DNA from 3 places in the Clostridium sp. Marseille-Q7071 genome. Region 2 is predicted to be linked to each of the others. Evidence: riboswitches for the same ligand, from Rfam matches in the RefSeq annotation. Region 2 holds a riboswitch; each other region holds the start of a gene.
The links. A riboswitch is a leader RNA that binds a small molecule or an ion and turns the genes downstream of it on or off. The one in region 2 is predicted to bind cobalamin.
Positions count from the first base shown of each region.

Region 1 (11,365 bases), 570 kb from region 2:
CAAATGAGCTCAAAGAAACGATTAAGAATTTGATCATGAGCAAAGTGCTAAAAAAAGGATTTAATTTTATTTATAAAATTGATAATAAGATTATAGATAAATCAAAGTGTGTAAAATGTGGAATTTGTGAAAAAGTTTGTCCGCTTTCTAATATTTATAAAGAAGGAGAGAATTTTATCATAGGAGACCACTGTGAAAATTGTTTTGCCTGTGCTCAATGGTGTCCAAAGAAAGCAATTTCCATTGGGAAACTTAATGTAAACGACAAAACACAGTATACTCATAAAAATATTACTGCTCAAGATATTAGTAATCAAAAAAGTAATGAATATGTAGTATAAAAAAGGTTATATGAAAATAATATTAGTCAAATAAGTTTTAATTACAGTCACTCAATATAGTTATCATAGAAACATAATATAAAATAATAAGCTTAAATAAAAAATTCGCCACAAATTTGTGGTGAATTTTTTATTGTTTAAAGGAACTTAATTATTTATATAAAACAATAGATATCCATATTATTTACTGAAAGATTTAAAGTTGTAACCATAAACATCGAAATATTTATTATAAGGGTTACTCTTTTCCTGGATAAGTTGTATAAAAAACCATTTTATATTAGTTATAATAGACCATAATTCATGATAAAAAAGCCCGATTTTAAAAGATTTTACATTTACTTATAAACTCTAAGTCTAATTAATGAAATTTATTTAGGAGGGTATTATGGAAATAATTTTTGAATATGAGGAAAAGGAATACTTAGCTATTAGTACAATATCCGTAATAGGAAATGTTAATAATTATGATCCTATTAAAGGGCAGATGTTAAAGGAAAATAATAAATGGAGTTTTAAATGTGTTCTTCCACCAGGTGAACATCATTATAAATTCCTTATTAATGGAGAATTAAGGCTTAATGATTCAACAGCTAATGTATATTTACCAGATGATAATGAGGAACTTTGGTCAGTAATTATGATTAATGAGCAAGATCAACGGCTTTATAATAACACTCAGTACACAACCCATATAGAAAAATACAATATAACTTCTAACATTCATGAAGAAGAATTTGTTGCTAATAAGAAGAATTTTAATATGATACTAGATAAAAAAATAGTGACAAGATTCCAATTTACTAATGTCACAGGACTACATGCGGTAACAACAGCATGGTATACACCAAAAGGAGAGCTATTTCAAAGCACAGAAAATAACTTATTTGCACCACAAGAAAATAATGATCCGATAATGATGTGGTTTTGGATGGATTTAGAAGATGATACACGTAAGTATCCTCATGGAGCTTGGACAATGAAACTATTCATAGATGGAGAGTTTATTTTAGAAGATCAATTTAATTTATTGGAGGCAAATTCATATTCATCACAAGGGCAACTGACCTATTAGTTAGATTTAATATAGAGTGAGTTATTTATAATATTATACTGACACCAATGGTTAAAGAGTTAAAATGTAAAATTAAAGTTATAAACACATTAAAATAATGTGTTTAAATAAATAAAATAAGTAAAGGAGTGAAGAGAATGATGAAATCTTCTCATATAGCTAATAATCCTAATCCAAATTTAAATCTTATTAATAATATGAACACATGTAAATCAACAATTAAGAAAATGGACAATAGTGATTGCAAAACAAATACAGAAAGTACTAATGTAAAAGTAACTGATAATGATTATAAAACATCAGTTATTAAAGACTTTAGTAATACTACGGAAATTGTGTCTACAGAGAAAAAAACAACTAAAAGTTCTGTAGGTAAGTTCTTTAAATCAATGTCAGAATCACTTTCTGTAGCTGCAAACACTGTAAAAAATGTAACAACATCAATATCAAATAATGTTAAGAAAACAGCAGTGTCTATAAGTGAAAGTGTTAAAAATACAGTGACTTCAGTTTCAAGAATTGTTAGAGAAGCATCAAATGCAGTAAGCGAAAATATAAAAAAGGTTTCTGAATCAGTAACTAATAAAATAACAAAAACTGCTTCACAAATAGCTAGTACTGTTAAACAAGTTACAACTACTGCGTCGGGGTTAAAACAAGCAGCTGAAGAGGTTAAAAATTCTGTTACAGCTATCATTAATACAACAGTAAAAACAGCAGTATCTGTAAGTGAAGATGTTGTGAATGTAGCAGGTAAAGTTGGACTTGCAGTAGCTAGTATCAAAGCTGTAACAAGTGATCCTAATAGTGGAATTATAAAAAAAGCAGTAGAAACTGCAGGTATTATAAAGAGTGGAATAGACTCTGTAAAAGAGCCTATAAAGAGAATACCAAATACTATTTCAACAGCTTATAAAGATATTGAAAAAAATTATAAAAATACTGTAAATACTATTAAAGAATCAATGTCTACTGTTAACGCAATTAAAAAAGATATAGTATCAGTTAGCAAAGAAGTAATTTCCACTGCAAAAACTATAGCAACTGAAGTAAAAGAGGCAAGTATAAGTATATCTAATACTTTGAAACAGTCTGCATCTGATATTAAAGATACAGTTACCAAAGGTATTAATGAAGTGACGCAGGCAGTAAAAGAAGGTTATACAGATTGCAAAAATGAAATTAATGAATCAATAGGTGATATAAAAAATAATGGTGGAATTAACCCAGCATTAGCTTAAAAATAAAACATTTAAATTATTTGTAGATAAAAGAAATATGTATATAACTTGTTAACTAACTTCCCTTAATAGGGACGGTTCATAATATATTCTATAAATAATATTATTTTATAAGAATAAAAATGAACCGTCCCTTTAATTTATAATATTATTTAGGACATAATTGATACCATTTATTTTCCATTGTAGGTGGAGTATAAGCTTTCATCTTATCTATTAATGATTTAGGGTTATCTGAAACTAAAATAAGCTTCATATTTGACTTATTCATAAAGCCTTCATTACAAGTCTTTTCAAGCATATTTAAAAGAGGATCAAAGAAATTTGAAATATTTAATATACCAATAGGCTTTTTATGAATACCAAGTTGGGCCCAACTTAGTATTTCAAAAAATTCTTCGAAGGTGCCAAGACCACCTGGAAGAGCTATAAAACCATCAGAAAGATCAGACATAGTTTGCTTTCTTTGATGCATATTTTCAACTTCAATAAGTTTGGTTAAATTTCGATGAACTATTTCGCCAGAGAAAAGGGCTTTAGGCATAACGCCTATAACTTTTCCATTATTTTTTAAAACTTCACTTGATACCTCACCCATAAGTCCTATCTTTGAACCACCATATACTAATTCAATTTCATTTTCTACTAATATTTTTCCTAATAATCTAGCACTTTCTTTATATTCAGGGCGTGATCCTAAGTTAGAGCCAGAATAAACACATATTTTTTTCATTGATATTACCTCCAATATTTTTAGTTATAATTTATAATGTTAAAAGATTATCTTAACTATTGCTCATAGGTTATTAGTTAAGATTTAAATATTAATTATAATTAATGAGTTTGAATAATATAAACACCTAAAATTAATAAAATAATTCCTAAAACTCTTAATGAATTTATTGTGTGAATTTGATTACCAAGCAATCCAAAATGGTCGAATATAACAGCAAGAATTATTTGACCACATATAACAAGACTAAACATATTAGCAAATCCAATTTTAGGAGAAGTAAATATGGTAGTAAATATATAAAATGCTCCTAATAATCCTCCTGTAAACATCCACCAACTTGTATTTTTAATATTAATAAAATTTTGAGGTGAACTAGAGCCGCTTAATACAGTAAAGAAGAATGTTATAGTAAGTACTATAGTTCCTACAGCGAAGCTAATAAGGGATGAAAGTATAGGACTTCCTATTTTTGAGCGAAGTTCTCCATTTATACCTACCTGTAATGTTAAGGCGAAACCTGATATTAGCGCTAGAAAGTAATATATAAATCTCACAGCATAACCTCCATATCTTTATTATTTGATTAATTTTATAAATTAATTATAATTAGTTTATAGATATAAATAAAATTGATATTTAATATAGGAGGTATACTAAAATTTTATATGTATATTAATCTTGAACTTTATAGAATTTTTTACGTCACAGCTAAATTAGGTAGTATATCTAAGGCAGCAAGAGAACTTTTTACATCCCAACCAGCTGTTAGCCATTCTATAAAATTGTTAGAAGAAAAATTAGGAGGACAAGTATTTTACAGAACTCCAAAAGGAGTTTCTCTTACAATAGAGGGTGAAGTTTTATTTAAGTATATAGAGCAGGGCTATGGGTTTATGCAGACAGCAGAAAGAAAATTTATGGAGCTTAAAAATCTTAATTTAGGTCAATTAAGAATAGCAGTTTGCAGTACAGTATGTAAATATTACTTAATGAATTATCTTGAAAAATATAAAAAAGAGTTTCCTAATATAAAAATTTATATTACAGATAAATCTACAAGTAAAATAGTTGAATTGCTAGAGTCAGGAGAAATAGATATTGGAATTATAAATATGAATATTAATAAAAAAGATTCACTTAATATTATAAAAACATTTAAAACACAAGATTGTTTCGTAGTAGGTGAAAAATATAAGCATATTTGTAAAAAACAAATAACTTTAAAAGAACTTACGAATAATTATCCTATTATTTTGCTAGAAACTGGTGGAAATTCAAGAGACTATATTGATAAATATTTTAGATCAAATTCTTTAGTTGTATCACCAGAGATAGAGTTAAGTAATATGGAATTATTGATTGAATTTGCAAGGAGAGGCTTAGGTGTTTCTTGTGTTATAAAGGATTATATTCAAAATGAATTAGAGGAAAAGCAACTATATGAAGTGCCTATTAAAGAAAAAATTCCTGAAAGGAATCTAGGAATAGTAACTAAAAAAGGTATTCCTATATCCACCGCATCAGAAAAATTTATTGGACTTATCAAAGATTTACACTAAGGGACGGTTCATAATTACAATTTAAATTATATTATAATATTTTATATAAGAGTAAAAATGAGTTCTCCATTCAATATTAATAATATATTTTTATGTTATAGCTGCAGAAATCAATATAGCTATTTTATATTTTAGAATAGGAGGAGATTAAAATAAGAGGGGCGATACTTGGAGAGTGTACTTATATGGACGAAATTTTTTTAGCATTTAATAATATGCAATTGAATTATAATTGGCTAATTACAGATTATGAATGCAATGATTATCCAGATGAAATGATACCTTATAATAAGGAGTATGTTTGGATTTCTGGAAGGGATTTATGGAGAGTTGTATGTGAAAATGGAATACAATTTATATGGGGAGTTTTTTCTGCCTTCTCTAAGGATGTTACCTTAAATAATGTTTTGAAATACTCTTTACCATATGCAGATGGAAACCCTAATTTTTGGGTTAAAAATATTAATATGCAACATCCTCTTGCTGAAATAGAAATAGTACCTTGGGATTCATCGCTTGTTTTGCTCATATCAAAGCATGATGAAATTATAGAGTCCTTTCTTAACTATTCTCCATATGCTGAAGACTTAGTAACATATAATAGTAGAGAATAAAAAACATCTACTTAGCTAAATTTCGACTAAGGGACGGTTCATTAAAAATATCTAAACTTTCTAATTATCATATGAAAATTTTGTTTAAGGCTTTAAGGAATGGCAATAATTATAAAAAACTACGATAATTGGAGGAATTAAGGTGGCTAGAACAGCTAGAGTATTAAGCGAAAGCGGAATATATCATGTTATGACTAGAAGTTTTCCTGATAAACCTTTATTTTATGATGATAAAGATAAAGAAAAAATGCTTCAAATCTTAAGAAAATTGCAGATTGAAGAAAATTTTAAGGTTTATGCCTACTGTTTAATGGATACCCATACCCATTTTTTAATAGACATTAATGGTGGAGATTTAAGTAAAATGATGAAAAAATTTAACTTAAGATATGGAGGATATCTTAGAACGTGCAAAAATCATAAAGGACCGGTATTTAGAGATAGATATAAAAGCAAGCCCATAAATAGCGATGCATATTTAATAGAAGTTTCTAAATATATACATAGAAATCCAGTAGATATAAAAGAATACAAAGAAAAGCCAGAAGAGTATACATATTCAAGCTTATCATTGTATCTAGGACTAGAAAAAAATAGATTTAATCTTTGTAATGAAGAATATATAATGAGTTTTTTTGGTAGGAGAAAAAGAAGAGCAAGAGAGAACTATTATAAAACTATGTTTAATATAGAAAAAGAAAAACTTAAAGAAATGGAATTTGAAAATGATAAGTCAGAATATAAAAGTGAAAAAATCATCTTACTTAGAAATTGTTCAGAAAAGGAAATAAGCAATTTTATTTGTGAGAAAACAGGTGTTGAGGAGATAGAGTTAAAACTAAAACATAGAAGAAAAAGTAGAAAGGCAAAGGCGATATATACAGTTTTTTTAACCCAGTTCAGTGGCAAAAGCCAAAAAGAAATATGCAAAACACTAAAGAACATAACACAATCTAATGTATCTATACTTTGCAAATATGGAGTAGAACTGATAATTAAAGATAAATTTTATAAAACTATGTTAGATGAATTAGTAGAAGTTAATCTTCAAAAAATAGCATGTTAATATAAAAAAAATTTTTTATATACTATGTTATTATGATTGTAAGAAATAGGACAAGCTTGAAATATTACAATAAGATTTTGATAAAACTTAAGATAATAACAAATCTAAATATATGTAATTAATTAAAATAAGCAAGAATATTGAATTTTTATTTTTTATCTAAGGGACGGTTCATAATTATATTCTAAATAAGATTAAAATATAAGAATAAAAATGAACCGTCCCTTATACTTAAAGGATTAATTTATTGGTAAGAATAGGTTAATAAAAATGAGGAAGAAAGCTTAAAAATATATGTATATAATTGTTATTAATATATGATTTTAGAGGTGAGTTTAGTATGGATAAGATTACAACTACAGAAAAATGGAATGCTGTAATAGATTGCAATAAGCAGTATGATGGATTATTTTATTATGCTGTTAAATCAACAGGTATTTTTTGTAGACCATCCTGTAAGGCTAAGACACCACTAAAAAAGAACATTTTATTTTTCAATAGTGTAGATGAAGCTATAAATGCAGGCTTTAGACCGTGTAAAATATGTAGACCAGATATAAATGAACATATTTATGAACCTAATAAAATATTAATTGAAAAAGCAAAAGATATGCTAACTTTAAATTATAATAGTGAATTTAACTTAAAGTTTATATCTCAAGAAATTGGTATAAGTGAAAGTTATTTTAGAAGACTATTTAAGCAATATTATAGTTTAACACCCAATGAATATATTTTTAAGATAAGGATTAATAGGTCTATGGACTTATTATCAAAAACTGATTTAGACATACTTGAAATAGCTTATGAAGTTGGATTTAAAAGTTTGTCTAATTTCTACAAATATTTTAAAGAACAAGTTGGATATACACCAAAGGAATATAGAAAAAGAAATAATATAAATGAGGTGAGTATAAGATAATGCCTTTATTTTTTTATGATACAGATATAGGAACAATTGGAATAGAGGAAAAGAAGGGAGAGATATGTGGTGTATACTTTAAAGATAAAAGGTTACCACAAGAAGTAGATATTTATGAGACAGAAATAATAAAAGAAGCATCATATCAACTTAATAAATATCTTTCCGGAAAGCTTAAAACTTTCTCATTACCTTTAGCCCCTAGTGGAACAGGATTTATGCAAGAAGTATGGCAATTGATATGTGAAATCCCTTATGGAAAAACTTTTACTTATAAGGAATTAGCAGAAAAGGTTGGCAGACCTAAAGCAGCACGTGCAATTGGGCTTGCATGCAACCGTAATCCAATACCAATTTTTATTCCATGTCATCGTGTTGTAGGTAGTAATGGTAAGCTTAATGGATATATTGGAGGAATAGATATTAAAGAACGATTATTATTATTGGAGGCAAAGCGATGAAGGGATTAATACAAATTTATAATTTACTATTAACGGCTTATGGGAAAAGAAGTTGGTGGCCTGCAAAGACAGATTTTGAGATGATGGTTGGAGCAATACTTACACAAAATACATCATGGACTAATGTTGAGAAAGCAATAACCAATTTAGGAGATAATTTATCACCAGAATTTATAGAAACTGTTTCAAATAAAGAACTTGGAGAAATTATACGACCTAGTGGATACTATAATCAAAAGGCGATTAGACTAAAGGCCCTTACTTCATGGTTTAAAAAATACTCATATGATATTAAAAATACAGAGGGTATAAATGGACAAGTATTACGTGATGAATTATTAGAAATTAAAGGAGTTGGAAGGGAGACTGCTGACTCAATTTTAACTTATGCTTTAAATATTCCTTTTTTTATTGTAGATACTTATACTAAGCGCATATTATATAGAATTGGATATGATATACCTAAAAATTATGATGAGTTAAGAATTAAAATTGAGGAGAGTATACCAAAGGAGTTATACATATATAATGAATTTCATGGCCTTATCGTAGAACATGCTAAACGTTATTGTAAAAAGTCACCTAATTGTAGAGAATGCCCACTTGAATCTATATGTGAAAAGAGAATTTTAGTAGCTATATAAAGTAATTGATGTTCTAAGGGACGATTCATAATTATATTCTAAATTAAGCTCTTAATTTTAGGAATAAAAATGAACCGTCCCTTAGAATTTTAAACATATTAGAAAGTTGATACATATTAAAAATATATTTAAACTTTTAAGAAATATTAAAAAAAAAATATATCTATGTAGTTTTTTGTCTACTTGTGTTAACTAGTATGTTATTGTATAATCGGAGTAGCGTAACAAAATTGAATAATAAAGAAATAGGTTTAGTGCAGATAATTGCCTGCATTAATTAAAAGGGAAGCTGGGTGAAAATCCCACACGGTCCCGCCGCTGTAAGAGTGTAGTCTTTTCAAATAAACCACTGGGAAACTGGGAAGGTAGAAAAGATGATAATACTTGAGTCAGAAGACCTGCCTATTTTTTCACCGAAACTCTACGAGTGATGGAGGGTGTTTTAGATATTTCTTATTTTACACAAGGAATAGTAAAACCTCTTGATTTTTGAATTGAGAGGTTTTTTTATATGAAAATTTTTAAAAGATATTCTAGAGGAGGGGAATTGAATGAATAAAAATAAACCTTTGAAAATAGCTTTTTATGGAAAAGGTGGTATAGGGAAATCTACAATAGCATCAAATGTTGCAGCAGCTTTTTCTAGTATTGGACTTAAAGTTCTTTTTATAGGTTGTGATCCTAAAAGCGATTCTAGTAGAAGTTTAATAGGCAAAAAGATACCATCTGTTATTAAAAGTCTTAAAGAGAAAGGAAACAATATCGTAGAAGAAGATATTATAAAGATAGGCTTTAATGGGATTTCTTGTGTTGAAGCAGGTGGCCCTGAAGCTGGAGTTGGCTGTGCAGGAAGAGGCATAATAACTATGGTGGAAGAACTTGAACATCTTAATATCTTTCAGAAGTCTTGGGATGTAATTATATATGATGTATTAGGTGATGTTGTTTGCGGTGGGTTCTCTGTTCCAATGAGGGAAAAATATGTAGATGCAATATATATAGTGTCTTCTTCAGAGTTTATGTCTATGTATGCAGCTAATAATATTATGAAAAGTGTAAAAAGATTTTCAGAAAATCAAGACCCTATTTTTGGTGGACTTATTCATAATCATAGAAATTATGACTCCAATGATTATGTAATAAAAAAATTTGCAGATAAATGCTCTACACAAATGGTTTCACAAGTGCCATATAGTAAAGAAATAGCCATTGCAGAACTTGAAGGAAAAACAGTCTTAGAAAAGTTTTTTGAATCTGAAATTTCCAATGTATTTATTGGTTTAGCAAAGAAAATATTAGACAAGGCTGATTATAGTATTCCAAATCCCTTAAGTGAAGAAAAATTAGAATTATTTTCAAAAGAAGTTGCACAAATAAATTTAAATATAAGAACTAACTAGAAGGGGAATGTTATGGAAGAATTAAAAAAACATGATGATTTAAAAAGAATTAGGGAAAAATCAGTATTAAGAAGAGCCATACATAAAGATAGTTGTAATGAAGTTATAGACCTTGCCTTAAAGATTCCAGACATACATGTATTAGTTCTTGGACCAGAATCTTGCTTAAGGGTACTTTATTTTAGAGCTTTTAGAAAAGAACTCCTAGATAGATTTTACATGCTTAATGTTACAAATATTGATCTAATTACTAATAGTCATATGGAGTCATTAAAGAGTGCTCTTGAATCTATTGTCGTAGATTCAAATTATACATCAAAAGGGATTATCGTATATATTTCCTGTAGTGATATTGTTATGGGAACAGATTTTACCAGTGGTATTCAATATATTGAAGAAAAATATAAAGTTCCTGTAAAAATATTTCAAAGAGGTCCACTTTCAAAAAGAAGAATGCTTCCAAAGGAAAGATTAAGTAATATATTTGCTGAAATTTTAGAATTTCATAATAAATCAAGTAATGATATTAATAAAAAAGCTGTAAATATTTTAGGAGAAGAGAGAGTTTCAAAGGATAGTAGTTTATATAAGATAATAAATAAAAGTGGATATGATAAAATCAATGATTTCTGTAATTTAAATGATTTTAAAGATTTCATGGAGTTTTCTAGAAGTAATATAAATATAGTTACTCACAAATTTGGAATAAATTTAGCTAAAAACTTAGAAAAAAAATATAATATTCCATACTGTTTTATTCCTCAAAAGTATATATTAGATGATTTGAGAATTAATTATCTAAAGTTATCTGAATTTTTAGCAGTGAAGGATGATTTTGAAAATATTGAAAAAGAATTTGAGAAATATTTAATGAGTATTCCAGAGGATATTTTTCATAAAAGCCTTGCAGTTGGTTTAAAAGATAATTCATTAGAAATTGCTATTTCACTTTTACAATGGGGATTTGATGTAAGGGTAGTATTTATAGAGAATATCTCTATGGAACAATTTGAAAAAATAAAATCCTTTAAAAATACAAATGAAATAAAGATTTACACAAATTCTTTTTTAAAAGAAAAAAATAACAATGAATTTAAACATATTGAAATTGCTATAGGAGAATATGCAATAAATAAATGTCCTAATGCTAAACTTGTAAACTATAAAGAATCTTATGATATATCCTTTGAAAATATTAAGAATTTAATAGGAGATTTAATATGATGAACTTATGCAAATATTTACCTCCAATAGCTAGTGATTATTCAGGAGTATCTTCAATAGTTTTTGAAATGAATTCATTGAA
Region 1 covers NZ_CBCOPR010000001.1:3,847,648-3,859,012, reverse strand. The annotation lists gene ACWPW7_RS18395 (EFR1 family ferrodoxin) at 1-341, shown strand, start outside; gene ACWPW7_RS18390 (hypothetical protein) at 730-1,416, shown strand; gene ACWPW7_RS18385 (hypothetical protein) at 1,554-2,657, shown strand; gene ACWPW7_RS18380 (LOG family protein) at 2,806-3,390, opposite strand; gene ACWPW7_RS18375 (DMT family transporter) at 3,492-3,947, opposite strand; gene ACWPW7_RS18370 (LysR family transcriptional regulator) at 4,059-4,952, shown strand; gene ACWPW7_RS18365 (hypothetical protein) at 5,138-5,566, shown strand; gene ACWPW7_RS18360 (transposase) at 5,709-6,632, shown strand; gene ACWPW7_RS18355 (bifunctional transcriptional activator/DNA repair enzyme AdaA) at 6,973-7,554, shown strand; gene ACWPW7_RS18350 (methylated-DNA--[protein]-cysteine S-methyltransferase) at 7,554-8,015, shown strand; gene ACWPW7_RS18345 (endonuclease) at 8,012-8,659, shown strand; cobalamin riboswitch at 8,890-9,079, shown strand; gene ACWPW7_RS18340 (nucleotide-binding protein) at 9,211-10,059, shown strand; gene ACWPW7_RS18335 (nitrogenase component 1) at 10,072-11,283, shown strand; gene ACWPW7_RS18330 (nitrogenase component 1) at 11,280-11,365, shown strand, end outside.
Region 1: another riboswitch for cobalamin. It lies ahead of ACWPW7_RS18340 (nucleotide-binding protein); the one in region 2 lies ahead of hemA (glutamyl-tRNA reductase).

Region 2 (11,365 bases):
ATGGAGTTATATTAAAGCTTCTTTGTAGTCCATCTAAAATGGTATTTATTTGAGTAACATCTAATTCCTTACCAGCATATTTTAATCCTAGTATTCCATAGAGTACTAAAGCTATAATCATACTTGGACCTGTAGTATAAATCATATGTTTTATATGATCAAATAGCTCAGAACCAGCCATAGCAGGAGCTAAGTTCGTAGTATCAGAAAGGGGGGACATTTTATCTCCAAAATAGGCACCAGATATAACAGCGCCAGCAACTAAAGGAGTTGAAAAACCAAGACCTTGACCAATTCCCAGTAGTGCAATACCTACAGTTCCAACAGTGGTCCAAGAACTACCAGTAGCAAGGGAAACTATTGAACACATTATACAAGTTGCTAATAAAAATATACCTGGAGATATAATTTTAAGACCATAATATATCATAGTAGGCACTGTGCCGCTAAGTATCCAAGAACCGATAATAATTCCTATTATCATTAAAATAATTATTGCCTGCATAGACATTTGAATAGAGTTTATAAATCCTTTCTCTAAGTCTTTCCATTTAAATCCTAGCCTAAGTGCAACTAGGGAAGCAATTATCGAACCTATGACTAAAGGTATGTGAGCACTTGCTTCATAAAGTATAATACCAACAGATAGGCATATTGCTAAAATAATAATGGGCAGTAATGCTTCCAAGAGTTTTGGTTTTCTTATCTCATTACTCATATTAGTCCTCCTGTTTCAATATATTGTTAATATATTACATTATATACAAAAAGTTTTCAATGAAGATTAAGGGTAATTAAAAATAACTATTAACAGTTTGTTACTTAAATACATAAAATTTTTTTCAATAGTTATATTAAAAAGTTGGATTTTAGCAAAAATACTTAAAAAGTAGATATAAAAAGTGGATTTTATGGAGGAATTTTAAAAATAATCATATATTTTATGAGAAAAAAATCAAAAATCAGAAAAGTTATTTCAAATGTAAAAAAATTAATAACATTAACTAAAGAACCCTATGGTTAACATAGAGTTCTTTAGATTTTAGTAATTATATATACATTTAAAAGGGATTAATTATAAGGTTTCACAATGAAAATTTAACTTATACAGTATTTTAATTTTCGTAACAAATTGAATTCTTATATTATAATCTATAAATCTAAAGAAGATCTTTTTTTAGATTTTGCATTTTCGAGCTTGATTTTTTCAATAGTTATACCTGTGTATCCATAGATGATAGCAACAATTGGATTTATTAAGTTAAGGAAAGCATAAGGCATATAAGCGAATGGGTGTACACCTAAAGTACTGCTCATAAATGCTCCACAGGTATTCCAAGGAACAAAGCAAGAGGTCATAGTACCAGCATCTTCAAGAGTTCTTGAAAGATTTTTAGCAGCAAGGCCTCGTTTTGCATATTCATCCTTATACATTCTACCTGGAATAACTATTGCTAAATATTGATCTCCAGCAATAATATTAGTAAATATACAAGATACTATAGTTACTAGTATTAAAGAGCCGGTGTTTACTGCTAATTTTAATAAACTTTCCGCAAGTAATCCGAGGCAGCCTGATTTCTCCATAATTCCACCAAAAATCATAGCGCACATAATTAAGGATACAGTGGGCATCATACTTTGAAGTCCGCCTCGATTTAAAAGTTCGTCAACCATTTCAACACCGCTATTTCCAACATATCCTGAATTCATAACATTTATAACATCACCAAAAGAAGAACTCTGAAATAGCATTGCAAACACTCCACCTAATATTGCGCCAGCAATTAATCCAGGAATAGCAGGAATTTTTTTAACAACTAAAACTATAACGACTATTGGAGGAATTAAAAGCCATGGGGTTATATTGAAATTTGTTTGAAGTCCACTTAATATAGTATTAATTTGAGTTATATCTAATTCTTTACCAGAATATCTTAGTCCTAATATTCCATAGATTACTAAAGCTATGACCATACTTGGAGCCGTAGTATAAATCATGTGTTTTATATGCTCAAATAGTTCAGCACCAGCCATAGCAGGGGCCAAATTTGTAGTATCAGAAAGAGGTGACATTTTATCTCCAAAGTATGCGCCAGATATAATAGCACCGGCAATCATAGGAGTTGGAATGCCAAGACCTTGACCAATTCCTAGTAGTGCTATACCAACAGTTCCGGCAGTAGTCCAAGAACTACCTGTAGCTAGAGAAACTATTGAGCACATAATACAGGAGGCAACTAAGAATATACTAGGAGAAATGATTTTAAGTCCGTAATATATCATAGTAGGAACTGTTCCACTAAGAATCCAAGAACCAATAATAATTCCAATTATCATCAAAATAATTATTGCCTGCATAGACATTTGAATAGAGTTTATAAATGCTTCTTCTAAGTCCTTCCATTTAAACCCTAATCTAAGTGCAACCAAAGACGCAACTATTGAGCCGATAATTAAAGGAATATGAGGACTTGATTCATATAATATTATTCCAACAGAGAGGCATACTGCTAAAAAAATAATTGGTAATAATGCTTCAAAAAGTTTAGGTTTTCTTATTTCATTACTCATATTAATCCTCCTATTTCAATATATTGTTAATATTTTACCTTATAAACAGCAAGTTTTCAATTAAATTTAAGAATAATTAAAAAATTAACTATTAATAATTTATTACAATCATTTAGTGCAAAAAAATAAGTAATATGCATAGAAAATTCATATTATACAGTATAATTATTTAATAAGTAACTTTATAACGCAAAAGAATTTCAAATTATTATTATGCTTATATATGATTTCTTGAATTTTTATATTAAAATTTATATTTTTATTATAAAAATATTAAAGAATTAAAAATGTTTGCAATTATAAAATCAATATTGCTAGAAAAAAATGTTAAACAAATAACAAAATATCATATTATTTTAAAAAAAACTTTGAAATCTTCAAAGGTTTTTATGTAGTAAAGAAATGTTAATAATTGTTTTTACTAAATTTTAGTTTTATTATTAATTTCAGCAATATATTATAAAGCTATTCTTAAACAAAAATAAAAAAAGAGCATTTCAACCTTAGTTGCAATACTCTTATAAGATTAGAATCATCATTATTAAAATAATATTATAAATAAAAATATATCCACAATTTTTAGCAGTTATAGTAAAATCAAAACCACTATAATAGTGATTTCCTCTATAACATCTAGAGTTTAAGCCTTCTTTTATTTCATCCCATCTTTTCATAGTATTAAGGAATAATAAACCTAGCATTTTCCCTGTATTTATAACTTTTAATTTAAAGGTTGTAAAACCACTTCTAGATTTTATAGCATTGTATAGTAATCTTGCTTCATCATCAATCAATAATATGTATCTTTCCATATTTTTAGCTATATCACAAATTTCTCTAAGACTCTTACTTTTGGAGAATAGATATAAAATATGGTCTAATGGTGTAGTTAAAGAAAGGTATGCAATACAAAGTCCACCAGAAAAACTTTTTAATAATATTAATAAAATATAATTTAAATCGTAAGTAAATATAAAAGTAATTGATGATAACAAAGCGAATATAAAGGCACCAAAAGAAAATTTTGAAACCATATTTATTGGATTATTGACCTTTATGTGAAGAAAAATAAAGATTATTATATTTAATATAATTGGTATTATAGTATTGGAAAATCCTAAGATAATAATGGGAAAAATACATAGGCATAACTTTTCAAAAGGATGCCTATGTATTTGACTACTTATTTTAGAATAAGCTATTATATTTTTGAGCACGATTTCTTCTTACCTATATAGAAGCCTACAAATCCTGCACCTATTGCTGCTTGAAGAGAGAATAGTAAACTTTCTATTTCAGAAGAAGGTGGTTCCCAAATACTACTAAACCAAGGTTCATAATCTTTATTTATTTCTGAAATTACTTCTTCCATTTGATCATCTCCGCCTACAAACTCACTAGTAGAACCATAGTAGGCAAGGGGAGCGATTACAAGAAAAATACAAATCAATACAAGTACAATATTTTTTCTTTTCATTTATACCATCTCCTCCAAAGCTAGTAGTTCATTCTTAGAATGTTTCTCAATAAATTCAAATATTAATACAGTAATAATACCTTCAATTATAGCTAATGGTAATTGAGTTATTGCAAAAATTGAAATGAATTTTGTGAAAGCATTTATAAAATTTCCTCCAGAGTGAGCAAGTCCCATCTGTACTGAAGTAATAACATAAGTGGATAAATCCCCTAAAACTGCTGCTAAAAAAATAGCTATTTTTTTATTTTTATTTTTAAATAATTTATATGTTAAAAATGCAACTATTGGTCCAATAATACCCATAGAAAATACATTTGCACCTAATGTTGTTAAACCACCATGAGCTAATAACAGAGCTTGAAATAGTAGCACTAGTGATGCTATTACCGTCATCGCAAAAGGTCCAAATAAAATTGCTCCAAGGGCAGTACCAGTAGCATGTGAACTACTTCCAGATACAGAAGGTAGTTTTAATGCAGATAAAACAAAGCAAAAGGCAGCGGTAAGTGCTAAAAGCATTTTTAAATCCTTATTATTATATGTTTTTTTATTAATTGCTCTAACCCCTAAGAAGAAGAATGGTGCGGATAAAATAAAGTAAACTATACACCAAAATGGACTTAGGAATCCTTCTGCAATATGCATTGCAAAAGCGCTATAAGGCATAACTATTGAAAGTATTAAACCTAGCAATAAAATATTTCTTTTTTTCATATTAAACCCTCCATCTTTTATAATAGCAATGCTTTAAAGATATTAGTTAGAATTTAATCTTAGTAAAAGATAAATATAATTACTTTAGTATATAATTATAAATTTAATAAGTTTTAAAGCACTGCTACAAATTGTAATAAAATAGATTAAAGGCCTTTAAAAATCTATATAAATCAATAGTTGATCAGACTATTGATTGGAATCAAAGCTTTTGAAAACATCTAAGAATTTGTCTATGTTTTCTTCAGTATGAGCTACTGATAAGAATAATGCCTCAAATTGAGATGGGGCAATATAGATACCATTTTTGAGCATATGCATATAAAATTTTGAAAATAATTTTGTATTACAAGTTTTAGCATCTTCATAGTTCTTTACTTCTTTTAAATCTGTAAAGAATATAGTCATCATAGCTCCACATCTATTTATAGTTATAGGAATATTTTTTTCACTAGCTATTTTAACCATTCCATCCTGAAGTTTTTTACCTAATTTTTCAAGATGTTCATAGTATTCTGGATGAGAATGTAGCTTTTGTACAGTTGCAAGTCCGGCAGCCATAACTATAGGATTTCCAGACATAGTTCCTGCTTGATAAACAGGTCCCATAGGTGAAAGATTTTCCATTATTTGCCTTTTGCCACCATAGGCGCCACAAGGAAGCCCACCACCCATTATTTTAGCGTAGGTAACTATATCAGGAGTTACATCATAAAGACTTTGAGCTCCTTTATAAGCAACCCTAAAACCACACATTACTTCATCAAATATTAATAAAGCACCATATTTTTTACATAGTGACTCCAATTCTTTCATAAATTCTTTAGTAGCTTTTATTACACCCATATTACCAGCGATAGGTTCTATAATAACACCAGCTATATCATCACCATATTTTTCAAAGATACTTTTTATGCTGTCAATATCATTGTAAGAAGCTATTAATGTATTTTTTATACTTTCTTGAGGTACACCAGCACTACCAGGAATACCTTCTGTCATTACTCCAGAACCAGCACTTACTAAAAATCCATCAAAATGTCCATGATAACATCCAGCAAATTTTATAATTTTATTCTTATTAGTGTATCCTCTTGCTAGTTTTACTGCACTCATAGTAGCCTCTGTACCAGAGTTAACCATTCTTATTAAATCTATATTATCTAAAGTTTCACATAAATGTTTTGCAAGTTGTAATTCTAAGTCTGTTGGTGCACCAAAGGCTATAGATTCTTCACAAGTTTGTTTTATTGCATTAATAACATTATTGTCATTGTGACCTAATATCATAGGGCCCCAAGCACCAATAAAATCAATATACTTGTTTCCATCTTCATCGAATATGTATGCACCATCACCTTTTTTTATCACAGGAGGCGTTATACCCATATCTTTTAAAGCTCTAACAGGACTATTAACTCCACCTGGTATGTATTTTTTTGATTCTTCAAAAATTTTAAAACTTCTTTCTGAATTCATTTTCTTCCTCCTTATTTAATTTATATCACAAAAGATTTTTTGTATTAATTTTAATGTTTCATCTCCATTACCTTTTAAGGTTTCCTCTTTTAAAACTTCAATGGCTCTATTTACATAAGCATTACTAGTACTTTTAATTAAAGTTTCAACTAATTTATCATTATCTTTTGTGTATTTTTTTTGAGTATAGGTTTTAAACCTGTTTTTATAAATGGAATTACCTTTATTTATCATATTAATGATATGAGGAGATAAGCCCCTAAGAGTTCTCCATTCATTATATTCTTCTATATACTTTTCAACTATATATCGATGATTATCCATTATAACTCTTCTTAATTTTTTATTTTCCTCATCAATTATATGAACTTTATCTATATCATATACTGTGACGTTTTTAAGTAGCTCTACATTTTTTTCAACATCCTTAGGAACTGCCAAATCAAATATTAATAGTTCTTTATCACTTGGAATTTCATCTTTAGTTATAATAGTATTAGGTGATGAAGTACAGCTTATTATTGTATCAACTAAATCATAATATTGCTTCCTACATTCCATAGAAATTATTTTTACTTTATCATTACAGGTTAATAATTCATCTTTTTTAATCTTTTCTACATTTCTTCCTACAATGTATATGTTATCGAAATTATTATCATTTCCTATTAAAGTTTTATAGCAAAGCTTTCCCATTACACCAAAGCCTATAATCATATAATTTCTTTTATTTCTTTTTATAGCTTCTTTCACAGCAATTGAAGATGCAGAAACAGGAATTTTATATAGGGTTGTAGCAGTTTTAAATTCCTTGCCGCAAGCTATGGCATTAGTAAAAAGTCTTTCTAAAATACCTTTTAAACTATTTGCTTTAACAGCAGCAAAATAAGCATCTTTAATCTGACCTAATATTTGATCTTCACCTAAAATTTTAGAATGAAAGCCACAACATAACTCCATTAAGTGTTTTATAGCAGCTTCACCTGTTGAGTGGAATATATATTTTTTATTATCTATATCCCAATTTAATATTGTAAAAATATTATTTATAATGTTTTCATCTACATTTTCAGAGGTAAAATAAACTTCTGTTCTATTACAAGTAGAAAGTATAACTACTTCATCACAAATTCCTCTTAATTTTAATAAGCTTTCTTCTAATACATTGCTAGCAATGCTAAAGCAACTTCGTGTTTCTATATCAACTTCTCTATTTAGCCCTATTAGTTGAATCATCCATTAATCATCTCCTAGCTTATGTACCTTTACCTAGTATATTTACACAAATATTACGCAAATAAAAAAACTCACAATAAGTGAGTTTGCATACTAAATCCTAATAGGTTATTTAAGTATCAACGCCACTTTCCTTCCCACCGAAGGCACAGCAAGTTGTTTATGGCAGGTCTCCTGACTCACGCATCAATCTCCTCTCACCTTCCCAAGCACAAGCTCAGTGGTCAAGATTCGTCTTCGTTACAGTAGCGGGGGCTGTAGTGGATTTTCACCACTTTCCCTATTATACTAATAATAGTACCATAAACTTAACATATTTCGTTGAGTTTAGTATATCACAAATACATTAAATTTTAAAGAATTTATTTTTAAAAAAATCTAGCTATTTAATTTTATCTTTAAATTATTGATGTATATAAAGCTATAGATAACTTTTTAATAAAGTTTTTAATTTGAGATTAAGCCAATTTCTTTAAAGATTGAGTAAAAATATTTTTTTCAAGCAGCATATCTATATATAATATAAGATGTACTACTCCTAAGTTTAATCTGTCTCTGAGAATAATTAACACTTATTGGTATGGCAACTAAAACTACTAAATTCAAAATTCACAGTTCACAATTCACGATTTCAGATATTTCTCAGTGGCAACTGAGAAATTTAGAATTGATTAACTGTAGCGGCGAACAGTGTTCGCCATATATTATTGAATAAATGTTAAACTATAAGACGTATTAAAAAGAACTGACGAACACCGTTCACATCTACAATAAAACACTAGCAATTGCATTGCTAATTAAAAGATCCATTAAAGAAATTATTTTAATCAAAAATAATTTCCACCTTAATTGTGCATTGTGCATTGTGCATTGTGAATTAAAATGCCATAGAGATATACATTAAATTTTAAGGTAGTTTATTTATAGAGTAATTTTAGAGGAAATTTTCATATATTGTTGAATAAATCTTGATAAAAGAATTTTAAGGAGAAAATAATTATGAAAACTTTAAAGAAGACAGTAGTAGTTGCTTTACTTATATTAATTTTCTTATACCTAGAAAATAATTCGATTGTTAAAAGTTATATAGAAATTGAACATAGCAAAATGGAAAATAATAACAAAATTAAAATAATACATTTATCTGATTTGCATTGTAAGAGCTTTGGTGAAAATCAAAAATATATTATAAATAAAATTAAAAAAGAGAAGCCAGATATTATAGCATTTACAGGTGATCTAATAGATAGTAGAAAATATGATGAGATACCTAGCTTAGAATTAATGAAAGAATTAGTTAAGATTTCACCAGTTTATTATGTAACTGGGAACCACGAATGGAGATACGGTAATGTAGATTATCTACAAAATAAATTAGAAGCTTTAGGAATAAAGGTTTTAAGAAATCATAAGGAGTTAATAAAGATAAATAATCAAAGTATAGAAATTATAGGAATAGAAGATCCGTTAAGTGGTTATGGACAAGATACTGAAGCCAATATTGTAGAAAATTATCTTATGCCTTTAATAAAAGAAGATAAGAATTTTAAACTGCTTTTAAGTCATAGGCCAGAAAAATTTAATATATATAGTAGTTTAAATATAGATTTAGCTTTAACTGGTCATGCACATGGAGGACAAATTAGACTCCCGCTAGTAGGTGGATTATTTGCTCCAATGCAAGGAATTTTCCCTAAATATACTAAAGGACTTTATAAAGAAAAGGATTCTTATATGATAGTAAATAGAGGGTTAGGTAATAGTTTATTTCCTCAACGCATATTTAATAGACCAGAAATTGTGGTTATAACATTAAAATCATCAGAAAGCAGAAATAATTAAGCAAACTAGGTACTATTTTTTATATACTAAAAATTAATATATAAAAAGCAATTTTAAAATTAAAAACTAGTAATAAAATTGCTAGTTTTTTAATGTAAGAAGTTATGGAAGCTTTAAGAAGAAATCAAGTATTGATTTTCTTCTTTTTTTAGGTGAAATTTTTCTTTCGATTATATGAAATTATAAAATCTTTATTTTAAGAAGGTGATATTTCACTTGACCACATGAAATATATGGTTTACCATATACATAGATTTACTATGCATAGTAAATCTATGTATTGGAGGTGGAATTATGAAAATTAGTAAAGAACTATTAAAAGGGAGCACGGTAATTTTAATTTTAAGTCTTTTAAAAGAAAAACCTATGTATGGTTATGAGATGATTAAGGAAATTGAAGAAAAGTCCAGTGGAATTTTTACTTTTAAAGAAGGTACCTTATATCCTATACTCCATAGTTTAGAGGGGGAAAATGCAGTTGAGGCTTATTGGGTTGAAAGTGATGAGGGAAGAAAAAGAAAATATTATAAGATTACTAAAGGTGGAATTAAACTTTTAAAAGAAAAAGAAGTGGAATGGAAAACCTTTAAAGGAGCAGTTGATAATCTTTTATACCAGGGGGTGTTGATGTAATGGATGGAGTTAACTCTTACTTAGAAGAAATTTGTAGTGTTATTAAATGTAAAGAAGTGCATGATGAAATAAAAGAAGAAATGAAAGGTCATATTGAAGAACTGTCCTTAGAATATATAGACAATGGATATGAAAAAGAAGAAGCCTACAAATTAGCTATAAGAGATATGGGAGATTCAGGAGAAATAGGTTTTAAGCTTAATAAGGTGTATGAGAAAAAAATAGAATATAAAACTTTGATTATTGCTATATTGTTAAGCTTATTCGGTCTTGGTTTTGAATTTATTTTAAATAATAAATTAAGTTTTTATAATCCTTCTCCAGTAAATCAAGTAATATATTTTATCATAGGAATAGGAGCATTTATAGGTATATATTATTTTGACTATAGAAAATTAGAGAAATATTCTTATTATATATTTATAGTTTCTGTAATCTTATCTTTTATTCAAGTAACATTAGGGGAATCAATGTGGGGAAGACCTAGCTTTAGAGTTATAAATTTTCGAATTGTAAATTTTGAAGTATTTATTTTGGTAGGATTTTTAATTTCTATTAGTGGAATTATTAAAGGCATTAATTTTAAAGAAAAAAAGCAAATACTCATTGCTATAGGAATTTTTATTCTAGGAAACTTTTCATTGTTTTATATAATGAATATAGTCAATAATCTTATTTTTACTGTTGCATTTATTATTTTACTTTTTCAAAACAGTCATAATAAATTTATACCTAGCGCTTTGGGGATAGGTACATTAGGAAGTATTATAGTACCAATCATAAGTCGTGAATATCGTAGAGCGAGGTTATTTGCATTTTTAAAATTCAAAAGTGATCCTTATGGTATGATGATTTCAAAAATATTATCATCTTCTCATATTATAGGGAAATTTGATACAAGTAAAATAGAGGGATTTGCTGGACATGGTACAGATCTTGTACTTACTGCAATAATATCTGCAATGGGGTGGATAGTAGCTTTAGCTATAATAGTATTAATTTTGACTTTTATAGTTATATTATTTAAAAATACTAAGATAATAAAAAATAGATATGGAAAAAATATAATGATAAGTATAACTACAGCATTTGGAATACAATTCGTCCTTAATATACTAATGTCAATGAATTTATCTCCAATTTTAATTGTTGCATTGCCTTTTATAGGGCACGGTGGATCATCTATGTTAAGCAATATGATAATGCTAGGCTTAATATCCAGTATATATTCAAGAAAAAATCTTAAAAATAGTTTTAATAATGTCATAAATTCATAGATTTATTGCATCATTAAAAAATTCTAAATAGATTCACAGATTAAAAAGTTATAGTATTAATAGTATATCTTATTAGAGCTTCTGGGATATTTATTTTATTGTATACATAGATTTACTATGCATTGTTAAT
Region 2 covers NZ_CBCOPR010000001.1:3,280,768-3,292,132, reverse strand. The annotation lists gene nhaC (Na+/H+ antiporter NhaC) at 1-718, opposite strand, end outside; gene nhaC (Na+/H+ antiporter NhaC) at 1,153-2,574, opposite strand; gene ACWPW7_RS15595 (CbiQ family ECF transporter T component) at 3,093-3,791, opposite strand; gene ACWPW7_RS15590 (energy-coupling factor ABC transporter substrate-binding protein) at 3,776-4,051, opposite strand; gene ACWPW7_RS15585 (energy-coupling factor ABC transporter permease) at 4,052-4,768, opposite strand; gene hemL (glutamate-1-semialdehyde 2,1-aminomutase) at 4,958-6,247, opposite strand; gene hemA (glutamyl-tRNA reductase) at 6,263-7,483, opposite strand; cobalamin riboswitch at 7,631-7,803, opposite strand; gene ACWPW7_RS15570 (metallophosphoesterase) at 8,483-9,325, shown strand; gene ACWPW7_RS15565 (PadR family transcriptional regulator) at 9,620-9,958, shown strand; gene ACWPW7_RS15560 (FtsW/RodA/SpoVE family cell cycle protein) at 9,958-11,235, shown strand.

Region 3 (11,365 bases), 1.6 Mb from region 2:
TATATTAAACCTATAGATATTTCTTAATAAAATAAAGATATGTATCCTATAATAACATTATAGAAAATACATATCTTTATCTTTAAATTTTATTTATCATAATTTCCCTTTAAAGTTTTGTCATTAAAGTTTAAAATAAATTGTTTATCATAAAAATCAGCACCATTTAATAAATTAAAACTTTCAAGTTTATCTATTCCTAAGAAAATTAAAACATTATTGTTTTTATTTTTTGAAGTGTTAGAAACTAACATTCCTGATATGTTATTATTTTTTATAGTAGCATCATTGAATTTAATTTCTTCTTTTGAAAAATCTATAGGAAGCTTGTCTATAATAAGGTTAAGTGCTGTATTTTCATTATTATCTCCAATAAATACTAAACTCTTTTCTTTAAGCTCATTCTCTGTCATATCTTTGTCTTCTTTGATTATAACATTTAATCCAAAGCCATCTTCTAGAGTCATTTTTAATGTATTTATCATTGCGTTAAGCTTACCCATATCTTCTTTAGCTATGTTTGATTTTGAAGGCTTTACTAAATATACATCATAATTATCTAAAGCTTGTACAAGAAATGCTCCAAAATTATCTTTTCCTTCTTTTCTTAAGTAATTAATATATTGTTTAGCCCCCTCTCTTCTTTCTTTGCTTCCTTCTTTCTTCATTTCCCCAAGTTCAGCTAATTCAGTTTCATTTAATTTAAGATTTTCAGGATAAAAATCTTTAGAATTGATATTCGATAACACTTGTTCCTTTGCTGCTTGTCCACCAATTCTTTCAATTACATCTAAAAGTGAATCCAAGGTAGCATTTTTTAATGTATTTTCACTATAATAAGTTCTTATTATCTCTAAAAATTTTTCTTCTCCTACCTTTTGTCTAAGATTTTCAAATACTAATGCACCCATGCCATAAACTGTTTTGCCCCATTCTCTTGGATTTATTTCATTTACAGATGAATTTATCGGACTTGAAATATCTTTAAAATAATCTATCCTATCTCTTAAACTAAGTGCTATACCATGCTGTGAATATTTACCTTGAGTTTTTTCAAAATAATATGCAGTAGAAAAAGCTGTTAATGATTCATCTAAAAAAGGATTTTTAAATTCATTGTTACCTACAGTTACATACCACCATTGATGTGCTACTTCATGAACCATTGATTCTTCTGTAAACGCAGAATTAACATTATATTTCCCCATTTGAATTAATTGAGGATACTCCATAGCAAATCCCTGTACATAGGTTTCCACAGTATCAAATTCCTTATATGGATACTTACCAAAGTTTTTACCAAAGAAACTTAATGCATCTATAGTTAAATTTAGTAATTCTTCAGCATTTTTAGTAGTATTTTCATTTCCATCATAAATATAAAAGCTATTAACTGTTATATCGTCTACTTCTTTAGTAATAACTTTAAATTCTGGACTCATAATAAATACAAAATCTCTAACTTTTTCAGCTATAATATCATAAGTTTTAGTACCATCTTTTTCTTTTTTGCTTGAATTAGTTATACCAGTAGAAGCCAATTCCATATTGCCTGGAACATTTATAGAAGCTTTATAATTTGCTATATCACTATAATTGGATTCTCCTACAGGATGGAAGGGATTTTCATCCCAAGTATCAGTTTCACTATCATAAATAGATATTATTGGATACCAATTTGTAACAGAATAAACTTTATTGTAATATCCTAATCTATTTTGGCTCATAGGTAATTTAAGTGTAAAATCTATTTTTATATCTACAATTTCATTTGGTTTTATATCTGCTGAAGGTATAATTTTTAAGATTTGGTTATCTTGAGTAAATTTTATTTCCTTATTTCCAATAGTAACTTTAGTTATGTTTATATCATCAATCTCTTCTTCTTCAAGCTTTTCCTTTTGTATACCCATACTAGGCATTGTCTCTACACTTCCATAAGAATTAGCATATAGATGAAATACTAGTGATTTTAGATTTTTTCCATAAGTATTAGTAAATTTAACACTTTCAGTAGCTGTAAATGTCTTATTAGGCTCATTAAATTTAACATTAATATTGTATTGAGTTAAATTATCCTCAGTAGTAAATACAGAAGCAGTTGATTTATTACTTGGTAATTGTTCTAGTGCATCTGCAAATACTATAGGTGAATTAAAGGACAGTAGCATTACCAATAGGAGAATACTACTTAAGATTTGTTTGCAAAGTTTTCTCTCAAACAATTAAAATCATCTCCATTTACTATTTTTTACTTATTATGTATATAGTATCATATTTTATAAAATTATGTATATTATTTCTATATATAGCATTAATGTAATAATTAAATAATTTGAATAAAAAATGATGGATACCTTGGCTTTTTACCAATTCATCCATCATTTCTAATATACTAAGATTATTTTTATTCGGTTTTAATAAATCGTAAAATGATTAAAACTTTCGATTTTTTGCAAGCTCTTTTCCATTTATTTATATTAACTAACTGGCTTACATGATTGAATTTTTAGAGCTGGTGATTGAGGTGGAATTGAACTAGTCATTATTTCACTTAATCTAATAAACACAACATCACCTTTTGCAAAATTGCCTTCTTTAACTTCTTTACCTTCACAATCTAAAATTTTAGTATCTGGTCCAACTATAGCTATTAATTTTTCTTTATATACCTTCTGTCCTTTTATGTATCCTTCTGCCAATACCATAGTATTTCCCTGATTATCTTTATTAACTTCTAAAACTTCACCCATAAATATTGGTCCTCTATGTTTTTCTCTAGCCATTACAGGAATACCTATAGAAACAATAAAAAGAGCAACTAAAGCTGATATTATTATATTCTTCATCTTCATAATTTTAAATACCTCCTTATATACTTTATACAAAATTATCTTTCGCTATTAATAAAATATTATTCTTTATATACTAAAATACTTTTTTAAATAATATTATATTTTTAAATTTATAGTTTCTTCAACACAGAAGTTTTTTAATTATTTGCAAAATGTTATTATTATAATAATTACTAAATCATGGAGGATGGTATATGTTTAATAATATTAAGGTTATATATTTTGACATGGGAAATACTCTTTTACATTTTCATTACGGTGATTCTGATGAAGAGAAAGATATGGTCGGACTTTACAAATTAACTCAATATTTAAATAAATTTCACTCTAAAATAAGCTTTGAAGAAGTCAGAACGGGATTTTATAATAAATGGATGAGCATTATGAATTTAAGAAAAGAAAATCTTATAGAATATCCTATTGAAGGATTTTTAAATGAGTTTCTTAAAACCTATGATGTAAATCTTACAATTAACCAGTGTATTGAAGCAATACATATATTTTATAATGAATATAAAAAACAACTCCACTTTGAAGAAAACCTTCATGAAACACTAAGTGAAATAAGAGAAAAAGGATATAAAGTTGGTGTAATTTCTAATACTTGTTATTACGATGAGGTTATGATTGATTGCTTTAAAATTTCAAATTTGTATGAATTAATTGATGATTTCACCTTTAGCTATTCTCTAAAATTATGTAAGCCAAGAGAGGAAATATTTAAAAAAGCCTTAAAAAAAATGAATGCATGTGAAAAAGAGGCTATTATGGTAGGTGATAATTTAAAATGTGATATTAAGCCAGCCTTAGATTTAGGTATGAAGACTATATGGTTAAACAAAAATCAAAGTAAAAATCCTACAGAAATAAAACCACATATTATAATTTCTAATTTACATGAAATAAATGAGTTTATATAATCAATTCACAATTAAGAATTGATTAACTGTAGCGGCGAACACTGTTCGCCATATATTGCTGAATAAATATTAAATTATAAGGCACAAAGTGTAAATTGGCATTGCTAAAGCCCTAAGGTGCAGTAGGCAATAACACTATATACCTCTTATTGAACAGTATTATAATTATATTACTTATCTCTAAAGTTTTAATACAAATTAACTGATTTTGGCTCCAAGCTATACTGCACCTCAGGGGAACCCTAAAGGACTTCACTACTGTTCCCCAGAGGTGGAATATACATTTAAGAAATTATTTTGATTAAAAATAATTTCAACCATAATTGTCAATTTCCCATTGTCCATTGTCAATTGTTTAAAGTTGTGAATTGAAATACTCAAGTATGTAATTACATTGAATTATAAAGTTAATTTTCAATATAGTTTTTTATCTATATGTCCATATCTCTCATTTCAATTTCAGTACCTTCCGGCGCTTTAATTTTAAATAGATATCCATCTTCAACTTTATAAATTTCTTTTCCATCTTTAATCTTGAAATTGTTATAACCTAACTTTTTTATTCTATCAAATTCTTTTTGAATATCATCAACTAAAAAACACATATGTACTATTCCTTCGTTTAATGAACTCCAGCTATTTAACTTTTCTCCCTTTCTACCAGTTTGCAATTCAATCATAAATGTTCCTAATCTCAACCAAGTATTAAAATCTCTGCTATGAAAATTTGCTGTTTCTGTAACTAATTCAAATCCTAAAATCTTAGTGTAAAATTCAAGTGATTCTTTATACTTTTCTGTTTGAATGCAGACATGATGCATCATCTTTATGCTCATAATATATTCCCCTTTGTACATATAATTAAATAATGTTTTCTATTAAATTATATAGGATATTGATATAATTTCAAATAATTATAATTCCTATATATTGATGAAAAACTTAAATAAATTTAATAAAGAAAAAAACCGTGGTCACCCACGGGAAAAAATTTTTTTATTATATCAGAAGGGAATACTAATTGTGACTTAGCTATCAACATACTAAGTCACACTTAATATCTATGATAATATTAAAGATTATTAGCTTTTAATTAAAATAATTTTATGAGATTATTCCTTGCAATATTTCTTCCATTATAAATCTCATTCCATTAAAACCAACCAGTGGTTTTCTATCATATATAAGTATTTTTTTCACATTTGGACTACTAATTTGTATTTTTGAGGATGCTTCATTTAAACTATAAATAAATTCTCCATCCCCTAATAGTAGGTTAGTCTTACTATTTATTAGTTCGTTTTTCTTACTCTCTGTAGGGTTTACATATAGCTTTCTTTCTATCTTCTCATTAAGCTTTATATATTCGCCTTTTAAATTGTGGTTTATTACTACAGATTCTACTTCAAGCCCTAATTCTTCCTCTACAAATCTACTCATTCCATTTACAACATCGTAATATCCAGTAACTAAACACTTAGTATTATTTATTACCTTTCTTGTATGATGTTTAAATCTTACAAGAGCTTCTCTACATTTAATCTTACTTTTTTCTAAATAATCACTATTGCATTTTATTCCTGTTAACTTTTCTATGGATTCAATAAAATTCAAAGTACCACTGGTTCCATAAAGGCATGGGGTTATATATTCCATATTATATTTTTTCTTTAGTATTTTTGAAGCATCTATTCCTTCAGATCTTACAACTATGTTAAAGCTTGCTTCAGAAGCTTTTTTTATTTTTTCAATAGAACTTCCATTTGTAAATATTGTGTGTATTTTCATTCCAAAGCCCTGTAACATAATTTCTTCTATTTCTAATAAATCACTATTAAAATTATAGTAATCTGGAGTAAATCCAATTACATTATAAGTCATATACTTTTTCTCCTTAGGAGGCTCTACAATTTTATTACAGAGCATTTTCAATGCTTCTCTTATACCTAAAGAAAAATCTCCTTTTGGTTTTCCAAAATATAGGGGGATGACTTTTCCTTCTAGTTTACCATCCATCTTAAGAAGAAAATCTTCTCCATCAAATCCAATAATTGAACATAGAATTGATGGGGCTACGAAAATAATCTCGGGTTTTCTATCATCATATATTTCTAAAATTCCTTTTTTAAGCGGTTCTATGTCTCCAGAAATAACTTGAGATTCATCTAATTGACAACAATAAACTTCTCCTTCTCTATCAACATTAAATTTTTCATATATGGAATTTAAATAATGGGCTGTACTTATAGCTCCATACTCCACAATTATGCTATTTTTAATGTTTAAAAGTGTCCATAAAAAACCCATTCTAAAGTTAGGTAACGGTAAAAAACTATTATTCATGTCTATCCCCCTTTACAATTTTATGACTCTTTCTATTTTAAAAAACTTACTACCAAAGATAAATCTCATATATTAATTGAATCATAAATATTTTTATAATCTTAAATTCAATCTATGCTATATTAATAAGATTTTAAGTTATGATTTTAAAATATACGTAAAAAAACTTCTCAACCACAAGGATTAAGAAGTTATACGCCAATATAAATATACATCAATTATGTATATTTAACAATTCCAAAATAACACTCACCATCTCTCGTAGTTTAACTGTGTTTAGATATAGGCAGGTCTTCTGGCTAAAGAATCAACACTTTCCTACCCTTCCCAAACAAAAGTTCAGTGGCACAACTAGGAAAATTCCTCTCTTACAGCGACGGGATCGCGTGGGATTTACACCCAACTTCCCTTTTAATCAATTAAAATATTTACTTTAATTGAACCTAATCTATTCTATTTACTTTTCAACATTTAAAATGTTATCATAATTCAAAATATTTTTCAAGTAGCAAATTATAATATTTTTCTCTATTTTAAAAATATATTAAATAACTTATGAAATTTTCATAATGAAAAGTAGAGAAATACCCTATCAGTAATTTTTTATGATATAACTTTTTACTAAACTCATTCTACTTTTAAAAAATATATCTTATAAATTAAAAATAATGATATAACTCTTTCAAATAATATTAACAAATATTATATTTAAAAATAAAGTACTAGATAAATCTAGCACCTTATTTTTCTACTACTTCTGCTTGTTTTAATGTGTAACTTTTTTTAAATTTCTTAAAACATATAAATGATACTATTAAACTTATGCTTTCAGCAAAAGGTACTGTTAACCATACACCATTAATCCCAAAAATTTTAGGTAATATCATAAGTCCTATTAAAATAAATATAATACCTCTACTAATAGAAACTATAGATGATGCTCTGGCGTTTTCAATTGATTGGAAATAGGAAACCATAGAGATATTGCATCCCATAAATATGAACGCCATGAAATAAAGTTTTATACCTCTTACAGCCATAGTCATTAATTCAGTGTTCTCATTATTAAATAAAGAAACTATAAATTTAGGGAAAATTAAACCTATAGAATAAAATATTATTCCAAATATTCCTGCTGTTACAATAGCTAATTTCAAAGATTTATAAACTCTTTTTTCTTTTCTAGCACCATAATTTATACTTATTATTGGCTGTATTGCTTGTGCTATACCATAAAATATAGCTGCACAAATTAATGAGATATTAGCTATTATACTATAGGCAGAAACCCCTATAGAACCTACTAATCCCCAAATAACATTATTAAAAGCAAATATTATCATTGCATTTGACATTTCCATTATAAAACTTGGTGTACCATTTTTAAATATTCTAGTTATAGTATGAATATTTAATTTAAATTTATTAATTTTTACTTTTAAAGTATTATTACCTTTTATAAAGTGAAGACTTAATAAAAGTAAAGTTATTGTTGGAGAGCAAACTGTAGCTGTTATTGCACCTTTCATTCCCCATCCTAATTTCATTATAAATATATAATCTAGCACTACGTTTGAAAGATTACCTATTAGCACACTCCACATAGCAAGCTTTGGATTTCTATCATTCCGAACAAATACTGATAGCATTTGAGATAATATAAATGCAAAACTAAACATCATTAATAGTCCTAAATAATCTTTAACTAGTGGAAATATTTCTTCTGTAGCTCCTAAAAAATAACATAATTTATCAACGAATACTACACCAAAAACAGTAAATAAAAGTCCTAGAAATATACTTATTACAACAGAAGTTGTAAATATTTCATTAACCTTATCATACTCTTTTTGCCCCATAGATACAGAAGCTGCTGTAGCTCCTCCAATTCCTAATAAAAGTCCCACAGCACCTAGTACATTATACATTGGAATAGCAATACTAAGAGCTGCCAATCCCTCACTTCCTACTCCACGGCCAATAAATATAGTATCAAAAAGTATATTTAAAGATATTCCAAGCATACCAGCAATACTTGGAATTAAATATTTAATAAATATCTTTTTTATATCATCATTTAATAAATCTGCTCTCTTGCTCATATTATTACCTCCCCTTAAAATAAAATTGCAACTAAAGGTTATTTTAAAGGTTATAGTAGCTATAATGTCAAGAGTTTTTAATAGGAATTTGTATTTCTTTTATATATTCCCCTTTATAATCGGAAAAAGCACTATCTATTATAGTTATTAATATACCGTCACCTATAACTTCTAATTTATTATCTTTTATATATCTCATCAATTCTTCATAATATTTTCCACATTCATCATTATCTCCATTATATGCAATAGTGGCATATTTACCTTTATGTAAAATATTTAGATGTTCTCCATTTATTATATCTTCCTCAAATATTAATCCTACGGTTTTACAATGATTATAGTTACCTTTTTCTATATCTTCCTTTGACGTAATACATGCTATTACTCCATTAAAGAGTGAAAGATCATCTTTAAGTATTTTATATAGTTCTTTCAAACCATACTCAAAATCTATAGTGTCAATATGATGTTCTAAATTAAAATATGATATTTTTCTAGATTTTAGCTCTCTAATAGAGCATTTATAAGCACTATCATCATTTTGATAACTTTCAATTAGTTCTACCCTACTTCTTATACTATTTAAATGTTTATTAAGGGTTTCTATTTCTCTTATTATCATTTTTTCCTGATGTTTTAATAACTTTATCATGGAATTTAAATCTCTATCATGGAAATAATCTTTTATTTCCTCTAATGGAACCCCTAATTTTTTAAAGAATAGTATTGAATCCAAGGTAGCAAACTGCTCAATGTCATAGTATCTATACTTATTTTCATAATCTATATGTTGAGGTTTAAAAAGGCCTATTTTATCATAATATCTTAGGGTTTGTGCGGATATATTATGAAGTTTAGCCATCTCACCTATTAAAACCTTATTTCTCACAAGCATCCATCCTTTCAGAATATTTTTTATTTAATGTTGGTATCTAAAATAATAAGCTAAAGATTTTATATATTTTATATAGAAAAAGCCTTGTCATAAAAACAGACAAGACCTTTAAACATTATATTGTGCTAACTTAGAAAATACATGATGGACAACACATACATCATTTAGTGTATTGTTTTGCTCTTTTTATAAGTTTGCCATATAAATAAACATCATGTGCATCAAAATGTTCTACTGTAAACATTTGAGTTTCAAACCATTCTACATCAGTATTCTCGTCTGGCTTTACTACCAATTTCTCAAGTTCATTACATATAAGTATATATGCTATTGATAAATGCAGATGAGAACTGACATATTTTCCTCTCTTATTATGGCCAAAAACCGAAAGAATATCAATAGATGCAATTTTTTTAGATAGAGGAGCCATATTTAATACACCAGTTTCTTCTCCTGCTTCCTTAATAGCTACATGTAATAAATCTGAATCACCATCAGCATGTCCACCTGTCCATGCCCATACGCCACGAATATTATGGTGAATCATTAATACTTTATCTAATGATTCATTCATTAGAAATCCTGAACTTGTAATATGTGCAATCTCATTTGTCCTTAGCAAAACATTATCTCTATACTGGTCAATATAATTCAAAATTATTTTTTTGTCGTTATATTCCTGCTGGTTATCTGGTATGAACTTAACGATTTCCTCTATAAAATCCATCCTTTCTGTACCTCCAAAATTATGTACAATGTAAAAACTATTACTTCATACTTACAATGTACAACGTCCCATATGTATATTCAATCCACCTAGTAAAATCCCTTTGTATTAGCCCTTTTTTGAATTAAAAACTCTCCTTTAAGGTTATATATATTCATGTATCACTGCACAATACTGTCCTTCTGGTGAACTCTTACCCTTAGGTGCTATTTTACCACTTCTACTTTCATCTTTATTTAATATGTTAGAATATTCCATAAACCCTCTTCCTAAATTCATATATGTATGTTTCATAATTAAAATTATCTTCTAAAAAATTATACCATATTTAACTAAATATACATCAATATATTTAGTTAATATGGTATATTTTTTAGAATTTTCTTTCAATTTAAATTACTATTTATCTGGATTCAGTGTCCTTAATTTTAGATAAGTTTCTTTGCCACTTGCCCAATTTTTTAAATTAATTAACCGTTCACCATTATCTCCATGCTCTTCATTATTAAAGACCTCTTGCAGTCCTTCGCAGGGCAGCTGTGAACAATGTCCACAATGATTATATCCCTTATCAATTGAGCATTTTGCAATTGAACATTCTCCCCAGAAGGGCTTACTTTCACAACCTTGACAGCCTGGACAGTTTGTTTTTTCCTTCCATTCACATACTCCACAATAGGCACCACACATTCCAATCATTTTTTTATCCATATATGATTCCCCATTCTTATTTTGAAAAATATTTTATTGAAAAAAAATTTCTCCTATATAATAAATCATAAAATTTTCATTTAATTTATTAAAGATTTTCTCATAACAAAATATCTCTAAAACTGCTAATTAAGAAATCTTAAATCATCGAATATATTGTCAATCCAAACTTGAATATATTTCGTTTCAAATTTTAATATGCAGTATTCAGGATCATTAATTCCAAGTGGGAAATGTTCTATAAACCAGTCTTGCCAAAGTTCTTCCTTTATATTTTTATCTTCTATAATGGTAATATCACCATTTAATGTAATGTTATTACGATCTACATTATAACAAATGCTAGCCTTACAATTCCTTTGAAAATTCTTAGTCTTATTAGAGCTTGTCCCTGTAGAAAACCATGCAATATTTATTCCTTCTGCCTTTAAATTTGATATTGTAGCAGTTCTTGGATAGCCGTCTTCATCAATGGATGAAATAGTAGCCACTTCTGCTCTCTCCATTAACTCTCCAGCCTTTATAAGTAAATCTTTTGTCATATAAAAAACATCCTCTCTATCTTTTTTCTATATGATATCACAGTGAACTTGCCAACTGTATGTCATGTTCATTTATACTTATTTAAAATATTCCCTGCAGATACTTTTAGCTGATCTATTATAAATTTAGGTGATAAAACTTCTACCTTATCACCTAGTCCCATTATAAACTTTATGGCAAAATCATGATTAGTATAATGCAAATCAAATTTAATACGGTTATCCTCAGTAATTTCATATGAATTCACTCCATAACTCTCAACCACT
Region 3 covers NZ_CBCOPR010000001.1:1,682,951-1,694,315, reverse strand. The annotation lists gene ACWPW7_RS07840 (M1 family metallopeptidase) at 90-2,225, opposite strand; gene ACWPW7_RS07835 (hypothetical protein) at 2,481-2,855, opposite strand; gene ACWPW7_RS07830 (HAD family hydrolase) at 3,050-3,775, shown strand; gene ACWPW7_RS07825 (VOC family protein) at 4,207-4,611, opposite strand; gene ACWPW7_RS07820 (nitrogenase component 1) at 4,880-6,118, opposite strand; cobalamin riboswitch at 6,386-6,580, opposite strand; gene ACWPW7_RS07815 (MATE family efflux transporter) at 6,859-8,220, opposite strand; gene ACWPW7_RS07810 (MerR family transcriptional regulator) at 8,288-9,112, opposite strand; gene ACWPW7_RS07805 (NUDIX hydrolase) at 9,279-9,845, opposite strand; gene ACWPW7_RS07800 (DUF3795 domain-containing protein) at 10,245-10,556, opposite strand; gene ACWPW7_RS07795 (pyridoxamine 5'-phosphate oxidase family protein) at 10,682-11,098, opposite strand; gene ACWPW7_RS07790 (helix-turn-helix transcriptional regulator) at 11,167-11,365, opposite strand, start outside.
Region 3: another riboswitch for cobalamin. It lies ahead of ACWPW7_RS07820 (nitrogenase component 1); the one in region 2 lies ahead of hemA (glutamyl-tRNA reductase).